DNA from 3 places in the Planococcus versutus genome. Region 2 is predicted to be linked to each of the others. Evidence: predicted binding sites of a transcription regulator. Region 2 holds the regulator's gene; each other region holds the start of a gene.
The links. The regulator Rex, encoded in region 2, represses fermentation and respiration genes when NADH is low (regulators of the CRP and FNR family bind a similar motif). The targets are predictions, from matches to a motif close to TTGTGAAATATTTCACAA.

Region 1 (5,888 bases), 640 kb from region 2:
CTGTCATTCGGATGAGTTATTTGTATAAAGTAGATCCAAGCTTCCTATTACTGCTAACGTTTGGAACGGCTTTTGTTTATTTCTTATCGACAACAGTGGTTTTCCATAAATACCGTATGCCGGAACATCGATTGCAAGTATGGCATTTACTATTCTTTATTTCTATTTTAGTAGTGTTTTTAATCTTTAATTTGTTGATTCCTGTTGAAGAAATAGTTTTATTGAGTGAACTGCTGGTATTCTTCGTAATTTATACTTATGTTACGACTAGGTAATGACTTTTTAACTTTAACAACTTGAAGAAAAAGAAAAACCCGACTTCTCATTTGAGAAGTCGGGTTTTTTGTCTATTATCGAACGTAAGGAGCTGGGTTGACTGCGTTTGATCGTGCGCCATTCCATGGTCCTACATGAATTTCAAAATGAAGATGTGTACCGGTTGAGCGACCTGTGTTACCCATGCCACCAACTTGTTGACCTTGTGATACGGATTGTCCAACAGATACATTGATCGAGCTCATATGTCCGTAGACGGTTGAATGAGTTTGACCATTAATTGAATGAGTAATGATGACAACATTTCCGTAACCACCCATATTCCCTGCGTGCGAAACAACTCCGCTTGCAGCAGCAACAATTGGTGTTCCTGTTGAGTTGGCAATATCCATTCCAAGATGAGACTCTGCGCCTACTCCAATGTCACGTCCACCAAAGCCAGAAGTAAAGCGTCCAGAAGCAGGCAAAATGAATGTTGAACTACCTGCATTAGAAGCTACAGCTTGTACAGGTGCTTTGGCTGGTGTTGATGCAACTGATGCAACTGATGCAGCTGATGCAGCATTAGAAGCTGCAGTGGCTTTTGCTGATGCTGCTTGTGCAGCATTTGCTTCAGCTTGTGCAGCGGCTTGACGCTGAGCTTCAGCTTTACGTGCAGCGGCTTCTTTAGCCAAACGCGCTTCTTCAGCTTTACGTGCGACTTCTGCAAGACGCGCTTGCTCTGCGCCAATTTTTTTCTCAAGTTCTGCACTAATGTTCATAGTTTTGTTGTGTTCTGATTCAAGTGCTGACTTATCTTTAGCTAGACGTTGTTGTTCAGTTTTTAACTCTTTTTCAAGTTGAGTTTGCTCGTTTTTCTGAGCATCTAATGAATTTTTCAATTGAACCAATGTAGCTTTAGCAGCTTCTTGCTCGGCCAATTTTGTTTCTACTTCCGCTTTTTGCTCGGCAAGCAATTTTTTGTCAGCTGCCTGCTCACGCATAATTTCACGATCTGCTTCGATTAAGATGTTGACTGCTGAAAAGCGATCAATAAAATCAACAAAACTATTTGCACCCAAAAGTACATCTATGTAGTCTACTGATCCACCACTTAATTGAATAGCGCGTGCACGTTCTTTTAGAAGTTCTTCGCGTTCTGCGATTTTTCGTTCAAGTTCTTCAATTGATTTTCTCAATTTATCGATTTCCACTTTTGTTTGATCGATTTCGGCTTGAGCAACATCAATTTCAGTTTGTGTTTCGATGATTTGATTATCCAACTCGCGAATTTTTGCGATGATTTTCTCAAGTGTGGTTTGGTTCTGAGAAATCTCACCAGCTTTTTGTTGGATGCCGGAGTTTAATTCACTTTGCTTTTGTTGAACTTCTTGTTTTTGTTTCTGTAAGTCGGTTAATGTATCAGCATTTGCGGAAGGCAAAAACATAGTTAAAGCCAATACAGAAGATAAAACGACTGTTAGAAATTTTGATGTTCTATTCAAACTGTTGATCCCCTTTCATATCCGTGACTCATCTATAAGTTATGTTGAAAAAATTCTGTTATCATGATGCTGTTCCTTAAATTTGAAATCCTTAGGAAAAATCCAGCAAAATCATTGTACCATCAGATAAACCTATTTATTGTTACAGTTTGTTATCAATTAGAAATCTAAAATGACAAAACAGAGCAAAATAGCAAGTAAATGCGTAATTTTGATAAGAATATGACGGTTTAGTGAAAAACGTTAAAAGACAAATGTTTTAAATGTAACATAAAATTTTACTAGAGAAAATATAGAAGGATTTCAACAAAATAAAAAAGCCTTTCCTATTAGAAAAGGAAAGACTTTTACTTAAGCGTCTGCTAATACATCAGTTGGGTCTCGACGAACAACGAGGACATCGCATTTAGCCGTGCGAACAATTCGTTCGGAAACACTCCCCATGACAAAACGTTCAGCCGCATTTAATCCAGTTGCGCCACAAATGATCACATCGACATTTAGCTTAGGTGCGAGTTCTTTTGGAATAACGATTTTTGGCACTCCATATTCAACGATCACTTCTACTTTTTCTACACCAGCAGCAAGAGCTTGTTCTTTAAAACCATCTAGTAACTCTTCAGATGTTTTCTTTGTACGATCTGCAATTGTGCGGTCGTAAGCGTCAATTGAGCCAAATGAACGATTGTCAATAATGTGGACAAGATACAATGAGGCATTATTTCGTGTAGCAGCGGATACACCTTTATTAAATGCTAATTCAGATTCTTTAGAACCATCGACTGCTACGAGAATAGTGGAATATTTTAACGTCATTTTGCATTCCTCCTTGTTTCTTACTAGTACTCATTCGCCATTTGTAGCTTGAATTCCTTCTTAACTAGTGCAGCTTCTTCACCATACAGTGTCTACCAAGTGAAAGTTTATAAAATTCATAAGAGAATTCGTGATAAAATAAACTAAATTGATGGATTCGTAATGCGATATGGGAGGTAGATGAGATTTTGAAATCTAATATGAGAAACACCGACGCATTAACAGGCATCGACGAATTATTGTCCGTCTGCCACCAAGTAAAAGAAATAAAAAAAGGGGATTTTTTATTTCGTGAAGGAGATCTGACTGAAGGAATTTCAATCATTCGGTCAGGCAAAATCAGGATTGAAAAAGTAACACCCGATGGTCGTGAATTGACGCTTAAGATCTGTGGACCAGGTCAATTAGTAGGAGAAGTAACTATTTTTTCCGATGCCTCTAAATATGTGTTAGATGCACGTGCGATAGAAGATGCTGTGTATCTTCAAATTTCTATAAAAGATTTAGAAGAAGCGATGCAGTCGAATGGTCGCTTAGCCATAGCATTTATGAAGTGGATGGGAATTGATCAACAAAAAACGCAAACAAAATTCCGGGATTTGCTACTTCATGGCAAAAAAGGAGCTCTGTATTCAACTTTAATTCGTCTGTCAAACAGTTATGGCATCGAAAAAGAAAAAGGAATTTTGATTGATATGGTATTAACAAACCAAGATCTTGCCAACTTTTGCGGAATGACAAGAGAAGTGGTTAACCGTATGTTAGCCGATTTGAAGAAAAAAGACATTTTAAGTGTAGATGAAGGAAAAATACTAGTGCATAATCTGGGTTATTTAAAAACCGAAACAAATTGTGAAAACTGTCCGGTTTACTTATGTAAAATTGATTGATTGAAAAGCTTGCCACTGGGCAGGCTTTTTTTTGACTTAAATTTGCCTAATTAATAAAAAAAAGAGGTGATTGTGATAAATGTCACAGTGTGACACCTAGAGATAGCATAGGCTAAAAGTAAAGCTGATAAGAATAAGAGGTGATAGCGAATGAGTCAGAAAAAGTCAGAGCCAGAGGTCAATCTAAAAGGTACTTTTGTAAGTGTTCTTATAGTGGGACTCGTCATTGTGGTCATGTGGGTCGCTGTATATTTATTATATGTAGCTCGTTAAGACAGAACGAAAGGAGTAGGTTAAAATGCATCTTCATAAATACGAAAAAATTTGGCTAACTTTAGGGGTTATATCTCTAATTATATTCTTAAGTGTAGTGGGAGTGAGCGCGTTTTCTCAGAATCATACACCTGCTGGAGGGATGGAAACCATTGACCCTAAAAAAGTGAACGAAACAGCACCGTTTGACAATCCGGGAGTCACGCAATTAGATGACGATACATATCAAGCAACCATTGTGGCAATGGCTTTTGGGTACACAGCACCTGAATTGAAAGTTCCGGTAGGCAAAGAAGTCGTTTTTAAAGTTACCAGTACGGATGTAGTTCATAGTTTTACGATTGATAACACGAAAGTCAATATGATGGTCGTTCCAGGTCGCATTACGACAAAATCGTATACGTTTGAAAAGCCCGGTACGTATTTGATTCTTTGCAATGAATACTGTGGGACAGGTCACCATATGATGTATACAGAAATAGAGGTGTATGAAGAATGATTGCTTTGCAAGATCGCAAAATTGCTTTATGGAATATCGGTGTCGCCTATACTGCATTTTTAATCGGGACTTTATGTGGACTACTTCAAGTATTTATCCGCAATGACGCACTTCAATTGCCTGCTTGGTTGGATTATTACCAAATCTTAACGGCACACGGTGTCTTGCTCGCACTTATCTATACGACATTTTTTATTTTTGGTTTCTTTATTACAGGAATGAGTAAGAGTTTAGGTAGCTTTGGACCTAAAGTTCGCTTGTTTTCTTGGATTGGTTTTTGGGTGACCTTGCTTGGGACTGTTATGGCAACGGCTATGATCATTTCTGGACAAGCTTCTGTCATGTATACCTTTTATGCACCTTTAAAAGCAAGTGGCTTTTTCTATGTCGGACTTGCGTTAGTGATTATTGGAACATGGATTAGTAGTTTTGCGTTGGTGGGGCATTACCGTGTATGGCGTAAAAATCACAAAGGGCAGTTAAGTCCGTTGTTTGCTTTTATGACCATTACAACCATTATCATGTGGATCATTGCATGTCTTGGAGTTGTAGCGACGGTTCTGTTTCAATACATTCCGTGGGCATTTGGATGGACCGATACGATTGATGTCGAACTCAGTCGCTCATTGTTTTGGTATTTTGGTCATCCTCTCGTTTACTTTTGGTTGCTGCCAGCCTATATGGCTTGGTACGTGATTGTACCAAAACTGTTAGGTGTAAAAGTTTTTAGTGATTCACTGGCACGTATGTCTTTCGTTTTGTTTATCTTGTTTTCAATTCCGGTTGGTTTTCACCACCAGCTGACAGAACCGGGTATCTCGAATTTTTGGAAATTTCTTCAGGTTGTTTTAACATTTATGGTCATCGTTCCATCATTGATGACGGCATTCTCGATGTTTGCAACATTTGAAATTGCAGGTCGTAAAAACGGCGGCAAAGGTCTTTTCGGTTGGTTTACGAAATTGCCTTGGAAAGATATTCGCTTTACGTCTATTTTTATCGCCATGCTGTTCTTTATTCCAGGTGGAGCAGGCGGGATTATCAATGCGAGTTTTCAGTTAAACGAAGTGGTTCATAATACGTTATGGATTGTTGGACATTTCCATATTACTGTAGGAACGCCAGTAGCGATGACATTTATGGGCGTAACCTTTTGGCTGATCCCCTATTTAACAGGTCGGAAATTTACTAAATCTATGAAAGTTCTAGGACTGGTGCAAATTATTACGTGGTCTATCGGGATGCTATTAATGTCGACAGCGCAGCATCTATTAGGTCTTCTCGGAGCACCAAGAAGAACTGCTTACTCTAGTTATAACAATCATCCCTCTTCAGCAGAATGGTTTGATGGTATTTTAACCAATCACGTCACAATGGCAATTGGCGGCAGCATTTTGTTTATGTCGGCAATGATTTTGATTTACATCGTTATCATGACGATGTTCCTTTCACCCAAAGCTGTTGAAGCGAAAGATATGGTCGATTTTCCGTTGGCTGAAAGTGATATGAGCAATACGCCGAAATGGTTAGAGAATTGGTGGATTTGGATTGGTCTTGCTTTAGCACTCATTGCACTTGCCTATGCAATTCCGCTAACACATATGATTCAACATGCACCGCCAGGCTCAGAAGGATTCAAAACGTGGTAGG
Region 2 (5,888 bases):
TTCGGTCCAACGAGTGCTAAGCTGTCTTGGCGGTATAGTTTCAAGGAAATGTCTTTCGAGACAGGTTCTGCACTATAGCCAATCGCTAATGATTGAACGTTTAACACATCGTTGCCACTTTGTTTAGCAATCGTAAAGCCAAAACTCGCGGATTTTTCGTTGCCATCGGGGACTTCCATCCAATCGGTTTTTTGCAAAGTCTTTCTTCGGCTCTGTGCCATTTTGGTGGTCGAAGCACGCGCTAAGTTGCGTTGCACATAATCTTCGAGTTTGGCTTTTTCACCTTGTTGTTTTTCAAATTGCTTTTGATCGAGTTCGTATTGTTTGGCTTTTTCATCTAAATACCGGCTGTAATTGCCGTTGTACTTTTTTACGCGGTGGCGAGACACTTCGTATACCATGGTCACGACTTGGTCGAGGAAATAACGATCATGAGAAACAATGAGTAACGCACCGGGGTAGTTCTTCAAAAAGGTTTCCAACCAGCTTAAAGTTTCAATGTCTAAATGGTTGGTCGGCTCATCGAGAATTAACAGCTCCGGCTTGCTAAGTAAATGCTTTGCTAGCATCAGCCGTGTTTTCTGACCACCTGATAACGACGTTACTTTTTTGTCGTAGTCTTCCGGAAAAAATTTCATGCCGTGAAGAATGGCGCGTGTATCGGATTCGTACTGATAACCACCGGCATCTTTAAAGTCATGTTGTAGAGAATCGTATTCTTTCATCACTTTGTCGTTTTCTTCTGAGTTGTTGTAAACAGCTGGATTGGCCATTTGTGCTTCTAAATGACGAAGCTTTGCTTCTTGTTCACGAAATTGATGAAAAATTGTCATCATTTCATCCCAAATGGTCGCGTCAGATTCCAAGTTGCTTTGTTGCTCTAAATAACCGATTGTCAAATCCTTCGGCATGCTAATGTCGCCGCTGTTGTAAGATATCTCTCCTGCTATGATTTTCAATAATGTCGATTTTCCTGAACCGTTGCGGCCTACTAATGCTACGCGGTCGCGGTGTTGCACTTCCAATTTGACGCCTGAGAGAATCTCTTCTGCACCAAATGATTTATAGACTTGGTTTACTTGTAAAACAATCATGTAGGTCACCTCTATTCTCTTTAAGTGTAGCCGATAGAGCGGTTGTTCGCAATTACACAAGTCTTTACATATCAAGCCTCCTACTGTAAGATGAAAGCGATTTGACAACACCTCAGGAGGATGCAAAAGGTATGTTACACGAGACATCTAAAATTCCCCAAGCTACGACCAAAAGGCTGCCACTCTATTATCGCTTTCTTCAAAATTTCGAGAATGCCGGACAAAAACGCATTTCCTCGCAAGAATTAAGCGAAGCGATGAAAATTGATTCTGCTACCATCCGACGTGATTTTTCTCATTTAGGAGCTCTTGGAAAAAAGGGTTATGGCTATGATGTTCAAGAATTGTTGTTGTTTTTTCGAAAAACATTAGACCAAGATGAAGCGACCAATGTTGCGTTGATTGGTGTCGGGGGTTTAGGAAGCGCATTTTTAAAGTATAATTTTCATCGTAACCACAACACCAAAATTATCGTTGCATTTGATTCGAACAGTCCGGAAAAAGGCGAAAAGATTAACGATATTGATACGTATCATCCTGATAAAATTGAAGAAAAAATTAATGAATACGGGATCGAGTTGGTTATTTTGACGGTACCATCACGCTCTGCACAAGAAGTAACAGATCGTTTAGCAAAAACTGATATTAAAGGGATCTTAAATTTCACACCGGTACGAATATCGGTGCCTGACCATATTCGTGTTCAGACCATCGATTTGTCAGTTGAGTTGCAAACCTTGATCTACCAAATCAAGCAACAATGACTTAAAAACTTCACATTTTCAAGGCCTTTGGAAATAGCCAAACCTATTTAAATGATGTAAAATAGAGCCATAATACAGGAGGTGCAACGTATGCCAGGTCCAATGAGTATCATCATTATCGGGGTTGTTGCTTTACTTGTTTTCGGTCCAAAAAAATTACCGGAACTTGGAAAAGCGTTTGGTTCGTCTTTGCGTGAGTTCAAGAACGCTACAAAAGGACTTGTAGACGATGACGACGATAAAGTAGAGTTGAAAAAGAAAGAAGAGCACAAAGAAATACGATAGGATGTTTGTCTAATGCCAGAACAAGATATGACATTAATTGAACATATAGGAGAACTTAGAAAACGACTGACCATTCTAGTCGTTTTCTTTGTATTAGCACTTATTATTAGCTTTTTCCTTGCGCAACCGCTGATTCAGTATTTGCAGTATACAGAAGAAGCTAAAAATCTTACCTTGAATGCGTTTAAAATTACAGATCCGTTAAAGATTTTTATGCAAGTGACAATGATTTTAGCATTAATCATGACATCACCCCTCATCATGTACCAGTTTTGGGCGTTTATCAGTCCAGGTCTTCTCGATAAAGAGCGGAGAGCGACATTAAGTTACATTCCGTTTTCGGTATTGTTATTTTTAGGGGGCATTGCATTTGCGTATTTGATCTTGTTTCCATACGTCATCGGATTTATGTTAACCATTTCCGATAATATGGACATACAAGAAACCATAGGCATAAATGAGTACTTCCAATTCTTGTTCCAAATCACGTTGCCATTCGGCTTGATATTCCAACTGCCGGTCGTCATGTTGTTTTTAACGAGACTCGGAATTATCACACCGATGCTGATGACAAAATACCGCAAGTATGCTTATCTGGGATTAGTGATCATCGCAGCGTTTATCACGCCGCCTGATATTGTCTCGCATATGATTGTGACATTGCCGCTAATCATACTGTACGAATTTAGTGTACTTATTGCCAAAGTGGGGTATCGAAAATTTTTAAAAGCCGAGCAACAACAAGCTATTGAAGAACAACAAGAAAGCCTTCCACCGAATTGATTCGGAGAAGGCTTTTTTTACTGTAAATTTTCCATTTGTTTTTGGAATTCCATGATCTTGTCCATATTGAGTTGAATAAGCATGACATAACTGTTCAAACAAATATGGGCAATGATAGGGGTGATGATGCTTTTCGTTTTTTGGTATAAAAACGCTAAGATAAAGCCGGTCGTGAAATACAACAACAAATGCGTAAAATCAAAATGAATCAATGCAAACACTAAGGCACTGACGGCAGTTGCGAAAAAGAAGTTGGTCGTTTGATTTAAAGAGCCAAATAACACACGGCGGAAAACCAATTCTTCTAAAATCGGACCAAAAAGCACGATAGAAACGATTGCAAGTGGTACTGCTTTGGCAATAGTAACTAACGAAGCAGTATTCTCAGAACCGGGATCAATGCCAAGAAAGTTCATTTCGATTAAAGCAGCAAGCGATTGCCCAATAAGCAATAACAAGAAACCAAGAAAGCCCCAAACAACGGCCATGACTGGAGACGATTTCTTGCCTTTCCAAATATCAAAAAAGCGCTTGTCTCGAAAAACAACGATAAGTGTTAAGATAAAGCCAATTCCCATGGTCAGAAAAATGAGCCAGCCAGACGTAGCAGCACTGGCAGCTTCACGGTCCAAACCTTGTCCTTGGAAGTAATCAAAAGTAGGTGCGATAAACAAAATCGGTGAAAGCTGAGCGATGATGAAAATTAGCAGTACGAAAAGCGGTGTTTTTTTGCCTTTGTACTTAGGTCGCTTGCTGTTGTTTTTTTCAGTCCTTGGTTTGGCGGTAGAGTCTTTTTCAAAAAATGTGTCTAGTAATTTCTTACGTTTAGTGGGCATATTGTAATTCCTTTCACTTTTAAACTCCTTCTATTGTAGAGCTTTGAGAAGCTAACCGCAAAGAAATCAAAATCATAGTAGTTCTTACTTGCAAAAGACTGAAGATTTTATTAAACTTGGTTATGGGTTAGCACTCAAAGGTTGAGAGTGCTAATCGAGAATATATAGATAATTTGAGGAGGGTGTTTCATTTGTTAAGACCACTAGGAGATCGTGTAATTATTGAGCTCATCGAAGCGGAAGAGAAAACGTCAAGCGGTATCGTTTTACCGGGATCAGCACAAGAAAAACCGCAGGAGGGCCATGTGATCGCTGTAGGAAATGGACTTATTCGTGAAAACGGACAGCGCACAGAATTGGACGTACAAGCTGGCGATCGCGTTATCTTCTCGAAATACGCAGGCTCTGAATTGAAATACGAAGGCAAAGAATATTTGATTTTACGTGAAAACGACATATTAGCAGTATTAGGCTAAAATAAATCAATGACACAGGAGGAAGCTAAACATGGCAAAAGAGATTAAGTTCAGCGAAGATGCACGCAGTTTAATGCTGAGAGGCGTAGATAAATTAGCAGACACAGTAAAAGTAACGCTTGGACCAAAAGGGCGTAACGTCGTGCTTGAAAAAAAATTCGGTTCGCCGTTAATTACGAATGACGGTGTGACGATCGCAAAAGAAATCGAACTTGAAAACGCTTTTGAAAACATGGGTGCGAAACTTGTTGCAGAAGTGGCTTCTAAAACAAACGACATCGCGGGTGACGGAACAACAACAGCAACCGTTCTTGCACAAGCTATGATTCGTGAAGGCTTGAAAAACGTAACAGCTGGCGCAAACCCAGTGGGCATTCGTCAAGGAATTGAACTCGCTGTTGAAAGTGCACTAGGCGAGTTAAAAGCGATTTCAAAACCAATCGAAGGCAAAGAATCCATTGCACAAGTAGCGGCGATTTCGTCTGGTGATGAAGAAGTCGGCAAACTAATTGCAGAGGCAATGGAGCGCGTGGGCAACGACGGCGTGATCACGCTAGAGGAATCACGCGGCTTTACAACAGAACTTGACGTAGTAGAAGGGATGCAGTTTGATCGCGGCTACCAATCGCCATACATGGTAACCGATTCAGATAAAATGGAAGCGGTGCTCGACAATCCATTTATTTTAGTAACCGACAAGAAAATCGGCAACATTCAAGAAATTTTGCCAATTCTTGAGCAAGTGGTTCAGCAAAGCAAACCGTTACTGATCGTTGCGGAAGACGTAGAAGGCGAAGCGTTAGCAACATTAGTGGTTAACAAATTGCGTGGTACATTCAACGCAGTAGCTGTAAAGGCACCAGGCTTCGGTGATCGTCGCAAAGCAATGCTTGAGGATATTGCAGCATTGACTGGCGCAGAAGTGATTACAGAAGATCTAGGGCTTGAATTGAAAACAACCAACATTGCGCAACTAGGTCGCGCATCGAAAGTGGTTGTGACAAAAGAAAACACAACCATTGTAGAAGGCTCTGGAAACCAAGAAAACATTGTTGCGCGTGTTGCACAAATTCGCAACCAGTTGGAAGAATCAACTTCTGAATTCGACAAAGAGAAATTGCAAGAGCGTTTAGCGAAAATGGCTGGCGGCGTGGCAGTCATCAAAGTTGGAGCTGCGACTGAAACCGAATTGAAAGAACGCAAACTTCGTATTGAAGATGCGTTAAACTCAACGCGTGCAGCTGTAGAAGAAGGAATTGTTGCTGGCGGTGGTACAGCATTGATCAACGTTTACAACAAAGTAGCGGAACTTCTTGAAACTAAAGAAGGCGACGTGGCAACGGGCATTAACATTGTTCTTCGTGCACTTGAAGAACCGGTTCGTCAAATTGTAACAAACGCAGGTCTTGAAGGATCAATCATTGTTCACCGTCTGAAGACAGAAGAAGTCGGCATCGGCTTTAACGCTGCAAACGGCGAATGGGTCAACATGGTAGACGCAGGCATTGTCGATCCAACAAAAGTGACGCGTTCTGCACTTCAAAACGCAGCATCTGTTGCAGCGATGTTCTTAACAACTGAAGCAGTTGTTGCAGACTTGCCAGAACCACAAGCACCAATGGGCGGCGGCATGCCTGACATGGGTGGCAT
Region 3 (5,888 bases), 1.1 Mb from region 2:
TGTTGCGAGAATGTCTCCAATATTTAAAAACTCCCCGGTTGCACCGAGTACGAGGTGATCAAAAAACACGATTGTTTCACTCCCTTCAAGAGCCTAAAATGCAATTTCTTCTATATCGTAAAATCTTTTATTGTCATTATTTGTGTTCTAAAAAAATAGTTGCTACAAGTTTAAATGGTGAAAACCGTGTCGAAGCATCCCCACCATTTAACTTTTGCATAGAAATGCTATTGGTTCATAACGATGAACGCGATAACTACAGCGATGATTGGCAATGCTTCAACCAATGCAACACCGATAAACATAGTTGTTTGTAATACGCCACGTGCTTCTGGTTGGCGAGCGATACCTTCAACTGTTTTTGAAACGATAAGACCGTTACCAATACCTGCACCTAGTGCTGCTAAACCTACTGCGATTGCTGCTGCTAATAAACCTAATGAACCTGTCATTGTGATATGTCCTCCTCAGGATAGTTGTTTTTTTTTGCTCGATGAGCGGTTTTATACTTAATGATCGTCGGCAACTTTATGCGACATGTAGACCATCGTTAACATAACGAAAATAAACGCTTGGATTGCCCCGATAAAAATCGAGAATCCTTGCCATGCCATCATCGGCACGATTGCGGATGCGAATCCAAATGCACCTGCTGATGCGAGGCCTGCTAACAAAGTCAGCAAGATTTCCCCCGCATAGATGTTCCCGTAAAGACGCAGACCGAGTGTCAGCGTATTTGCAAATTCCTCAATGATGTTTAATGGGAACAAGAATTTCATCGGCTTGGTGTAGCCTCCGGCATATGATTTGAACCCTTTTAACTTAATACCATAGTAATGGCTTAAGATAAGCACCATTGCGGCTAATGTCATCGTTACCGTTGGATCAGCTGTTGGTGATTTCCACCAAAGTTCCCCGTAGACAACTATTGAAAATGGAAGCCCTAACATGTTCGATACAAAAATGAACATGATCAGGGTGATTCCAAGAACGTGGAATCGGCCACCATCTTTCCAGTCCATATTGCTTTTAATAATCCCTTTAACGAAATCCATGATCCATTCCATGAAGTTTTGCATACCTGTTGGTTTGAGTTGCAAATTACGTGTGGAGATAAAAGCAATTAGGAAAACGATAAGAGCGGCTACAAGGAGCATCATAACGTTTGATAGGTTGAACCAGATCCCGAGCACCTTAAGCATAGGAGCGCTGTGATCCACGATAGTTTCACCTCTCTTTCCACATTGTTAATGGTGTTTCACGTGATAAACAATCCGCTCTGTTAATAACAGAGCATAAGGGACCATCAACCCTATTACTGTACTGACCAAGTGAACGTGCTCTGCGAACAAAATCGCAATCGCGACAGCTGCAACACCTGATGCAAACCGTAATGCCGTTCCAAGAGAACGAACTTTCGAGCCTTCTGCCACCGCACGATCGAATTTCTCCATCCGCCGAACCAAAATCCACATATTGTAAATGCCGAACAAAGTTCCGATGATGAGACCTAAGAACACCTCTTGATAAGGAGTAAACCCCCAACCAATAACGTAGAACGCCAAGATGAAGAAAATCATCTTTTTCAGTCTTGTGTATATCTCCCTAAGTCCTTCCATTTTCTACATGTCTCCTGATTCGAATTTGCGGACAGTCTGAAGCATTGCCCAAACACCGACAGTGATGCCCATGAAAAGGCAAATGATCATAAAAAACGGTGCGGTTCCGATCCTTTCATCGAGCCACTTTCCAGTGAAAATACCGATGAGAACGGACCCGACAAGTTGTGTCAGGATGGCACTATAAATGGCCATCGCTTGTAAGGGACTTTTTGTTGGGCGCATGATAACCCCCTCGAACTTCGTTGATTTGACATTACGCTCTAAAAAAGAGCAGTCGCATCAGGCTTCCAAATCACATAATCTATGTAAGAAAACCTTCTCATGCATACCCTTTGTAAGCATACATTAGGGGTAAAATCATGTCAATTAGTAGAAGTGAAAAACTTCACAAGCGATTTTTCTCCGACATATTGTCGACAAATTTTAATTAGAAAAGTGAAATCGGCCATTATAGCTCCGACGGGCTTAAGGCAGAATGGCGAAGCGGCGTTTTTTCAGTCGCACAGCCAGGCTGACTTAAGACCCCGAGGAGCTGGCCGGTGCAACTAGACAACCCGAAAAGTGAAAGTGCCTGTTTAGCTCTGACAGGTGTAAGACGATCTGGCGAAGCGGCGTTTTTTGCCGCACAGCCAGAGTGACTTACATCCCGAAGAGCTAGGCACTTGCAACTAGACAACCCGAAAAGTGAAATCGGCCATTATAGCTCCGACGGGCTTAAGGCAGAATGGCGAAGCGGCGTTTTTTCAGTCGCACAGCCAGGCTGACTTAAGACCCCGAGGAGCTGGCCGGTGCAACTAGACAACCCGAAAAGTGAAAGTGCCTGTTTAGCTCTGACAGGTGTAAGACGATCTGGCGAAGCGGCGTTTTTTGCCGCACAGCCAGAGTGACTTACATCTCGCAAAGTAAGTAAATCACTCACTCTTCTGCAACTTTAAAAAATACGCATGCAGCGCTTCAACAATTCGTTCAGATGCTTTGCCATCTCCGTACGGATTGGATGCTTGGGACATCGCTGTATATGCATCTTCATCTGTTAGCAACTCTTTCGCCAACGTATAAATCGTTTCTTCATCGGTTCCCGCAAGCTTCAACGTTCCTGCAGTAATTCCTTCAGGACGCTCTGTCGTATCACGCAAAACGAGTACCGGTTTCCCCAGCGAAGGCGCTTCTTCTTGAATTCCGCCCGAATCGGTCAAAATAAAGAATGAACGCGCAGCAAAGTTATGGAAATCGAGAACTTCTAGCGGTTCAATTAAATGAATGCGCGGATCGCGACCTAATACTTCGTCTGCAACTTCACGGACAGCTGGATTCATATGAACTGGATAAACCACTTGAATGTCATCGTGCTCTTCGATCAAGCGTTTAATCGCACGGAACATATTGCGCATTGGCTGTCCTAGATTTTCACGACGATGCGCTGTCAGCAAAATCATTCGATCGGTACCGATTTTCTCTAAAATCGGATGCGAATACGTTTCACGAACTGTTGTTTGAAGTGCATCAATCGCTGTATTGCCTGTAATGTAAATCGTTTCGGCTTTTTTGTTTTCATCAAGCAAATTTTGAGCTGATTTTTCAGTTGGTGAAAAATGAATATCTGCCATGACTCCCGTCAATTGACGGTTCATCTCTTCAGGATAAGGCGAGTACTTGTTGTGCGTACGTAAGCCCGCTTCGACGTGACCGATGGCTACATGATTGTAAAAAGCAGCAAGACTCGCAGCAAAAGTTGTTGACGTATCCCCATGTACCAAAACGATATCTGGTTTTGCTTCTTTCATAATAGTATCGAGTCCTTGCATAGCGCGCATGGTCACATCCGTCAACGTTTGACGTTCCTTCATGATGTTCAAATCAAAATCAGGCGTAATTTTGAATGTCTCTAACACTTGATCCAGCATTTCTCTATGCTGTGCCGTAACAGTCACCAATGGTTCAATCGTGTCCGGATGTTTTTGAAGTTCTAACACAAGTGGTGCCATTTTGATGGCTTCTGGTCGTGTACCAAATATCGTCATTACTTTCCATTTTTTCGTCAAGCTGATTTACCTCACTCTCTTATTTTGTCCCAAATAACCGATCGCCAGCATCTCCAAGACCTGGAACGATATATCCTTTTTCGTTTAACTTTTCATCTAAAGCGGCAATAAAGATATCGACATCAGGATGCGCTGCTTGTAGAGCCTCTACACCTTCTGGAGCTGCAATGATACACATGAATCGAATTTTTTTAGCGCCTCTTTTTTTCATCGAGTTAACTGCTTCGATTGCTGATCCGCCTGTAGCAAGCATTGGATCAACTACAATAAATTCACGCTCTTCAACATCGGAAGGCAATTTCAAATAATATTCGACTGGCTGTAACGTGACTGGGTCACGATATAAACCGATATGACCTACTTTAGCGGCTGGAATCAATTTCAAAATTCCATCTACCATGCCAATGCCCGCACGCAAAATAGGCACAACACCTAATTTTTTTCCTGCAAGTACTTTTGATTTTGCCATTTGAACTGGTGTTTCAACATCAATTTCTTCTAACGGCAAGTCGCGTGTAATTTCAAAAGCCATCAACGTAGCAATTTCATCTACCAATTCACGGAACTCTTTCGTACCTGTAGACTTATCACGGATGTATGTTACTTTATGCTGGATCAATGGATGATCGAAAACGTATACTTTTCCCACTGCCTATCTCTCCTTTTCAAACTTAATCTTAAATAGTATAACAGAAAACCCACGATTCAAGTGGTTGAATTCTGCTTTACTGGGATTCAGTTATTTTCACCTACAAACATTTCTCCACAAAAAAAACGAGAAAACTTCTCTCGATTTTTTGAAAAACACAGTAAAATCCTGCTAAACTGCTTGCGTCTAACTTACTTTAGTTGAAACGCTTCACTAAGCGGCATCGGTTTGTAAAACAAATACCCTTGCCCAACTTTACATCCAATGGTTAACAAAGTTTGACGTTGTTTTTCTGTTTCGATGCCTTCAGCAACCGCATACATATTCAGATTTTCTGCAAGCTGAATAATTGTGCGAATGATTGCCAACGTACCCGGTTCATTCATATTTGAAATAAATGAGCGATCAATTTTTAGTTCTTCTATCGGGAGCTTTTGCAAATAACTTAGTGAAGAATATCCTGTACCGAAATCATCAATTGAAGTAGTAAATCCACATTGTTTTAAATGCTTAAATACTTTATTTGCGATTTCGATATCGACAAAGCCAATGCGCTCCGTAATTTCCAACTGAATCCACTGCGGGTCAATGCCATACGCTGCGGTCATATCCATTAAATTCGGAACAAAAGAATGATGGAAAAAGTGATCCGCTGAAATATTGATTGCGACTTGTCGCAAATTTAAGCCTTTATCCACTCTCTTTTTCATCCATGTCAACACTTGCCGCAAAATATTTTGTTCTAACAATTGAATTTTCCCATTTTTTTCAGCAGCCGGAATAAAAACATCTGGCGGAATTGTCCCAAGCTGCGGCGATGTCCAACGAGCTAATGCTTCAAAACTTAAAATTTTACCAGATTTCAAATCTACTTTTGGTTGCAAATAGACGCCTACTTCATTGCGTCTAAGTGCTGCCGTCAACTCGTTCGCGACACGTAAGTCTTTCATCATAAATTCATCTAGTTCACTTTCAAAATACGAAATGGTTTCACCTGTGCGGAGTTTTGCTTGAGACAATGCACTATCTGCACATCGGATCAACTCTTCGGAATCTTTTTGGTGAGGCATGACAATCGCGACACCTATTTTTAAAGTAAGAAACAATTCCATGTCTCCTATAGTGACTGGTTCTAAAAACCCATGCAACAGCTGTTCTAAATACTCAGGAATTTTAGTGAAGGGAGTCATACTGTACATCGAAATTGTAGAATCCGAAAAACGCGCAACCAAATCATTGGAATGATTTTGCATCTTGTTTAATCGTTTGCCCATTTCGTGCATAATTGTATCGCCTGCACGATGACCATATTGATCAACCACTTTTATGTACTCATCCGATGAAATAAAAGCAATAAACCCTTCTTTGTCTTCACTCAACATTTCACCAATTTCACTTCTGAAATAGTTTTGATTTGGAAGCTCTGTATTGCTATCCACATAAGCAAGTCGTAAAATTTCTTCTTGTTGTTGAGAATATTTAATTACCAATGAAGCAATTGAAGCTACTTGTTCCATAAATACTAGATCTTCTGCATCCGGAGTTAATGGCACCGGAAAATAAATTCCAAACGTT

Region 1: I858_RS15770 (cytochrome c oxidase subunit II) is a predicted target of Rex. The motif match lies at 3,537-3,554, and genes of this name have one in related genera.
Region 3: I858_RS13340 (AtpZ/AtpI family protein) is a predicted target of Rex. The motif match lies at 1,996-2,013, and genes of this name have one in related genera.

Annotation. Positions count from the first base shown of each region.
Region 1 covers NZ_CP016540.2:3,131,589-3,137,476, reverse strand. The annotation lists gene I858_RS15795 (low temperature requirement protein A) at 1-275, shown strand, start outside; gene I858_RS15790 (murein hydrolase activator EnvC family protein) at 351-1,760, opposite strand; gene I858_RS15785 (universal stress protein) at 2,112-2,576, opposite strand; gene I858_RS15780 (Crp/Fnr family transcriptional regulator) at 2,765-3,466, shown strand; gene I858_RS15770 (cytochrome c oxidase subunit II) at 3,765-4,238, shown strand; gene I858_RS15765 (b(o/a)3-type cytochrome-c oxidase subunit 1) at 4,235-5,887, shown strand.
Region 2 covers NZ_CP016540.2:517,770-523,657, forward strand. The annotation lists gene I858_RS02760 (ABC-F family ATP-binding cassette domain-containing protein) at 1-1,094, opposite strand, end outside; gene I858_RS02765 (redox-sensing transcriptional repressor Rex) at 1,226-1,858, shown strand; gene I858_RS02770 (twin-arginine translocase TatA/TatE family subunit) at 1,949-2,143, shown strand; gene tatC (twin-arginine translocase subunit TatC) at 2,156-2,926, shown strand; gene I858_RS02780 (CPBP family intramembrane glutamic endopeptidase) at 2,944-3,762, opposite strand; gene groES (co-chaperone GroES) at 3,954-4,238, shown strand; gene groL (chaperonin GroEL) at 4,270-5,888, shown strand, end outside.
Region 3 covers NZ_CP016540.2:2,646,692-2,652,579, forward strand. The annotation lists gene atpF (F0F1 ATP synthase subunit B) at 1-69, opposite strand, end outside; gene atpE (F0F1 ATP synthase subunit C) at 228-452, opposite strand; gene atpB (F0F1 ATP synthase subunit A) at 510-1,220, opposite strand; gene I858_RS13335 (ATP synthase subunit I) at 1,248-1,619, opposite strand; gene I858_RS13340 (AtpZ/AtpI family protein) at 1,623-1,844, opposite strand; gene wecB (non-hydrolyzing UDP-N-acetylglucosamine 2-epimerase) at 2,534-3,664, opposite strand; gene upp (uracil phosphoribosyltransferase) at 3,684-4,313, opposite strand; gene I858_RS13355 (EAL domain-containing protein) at 4,505-5,888, opposite strand, start outside.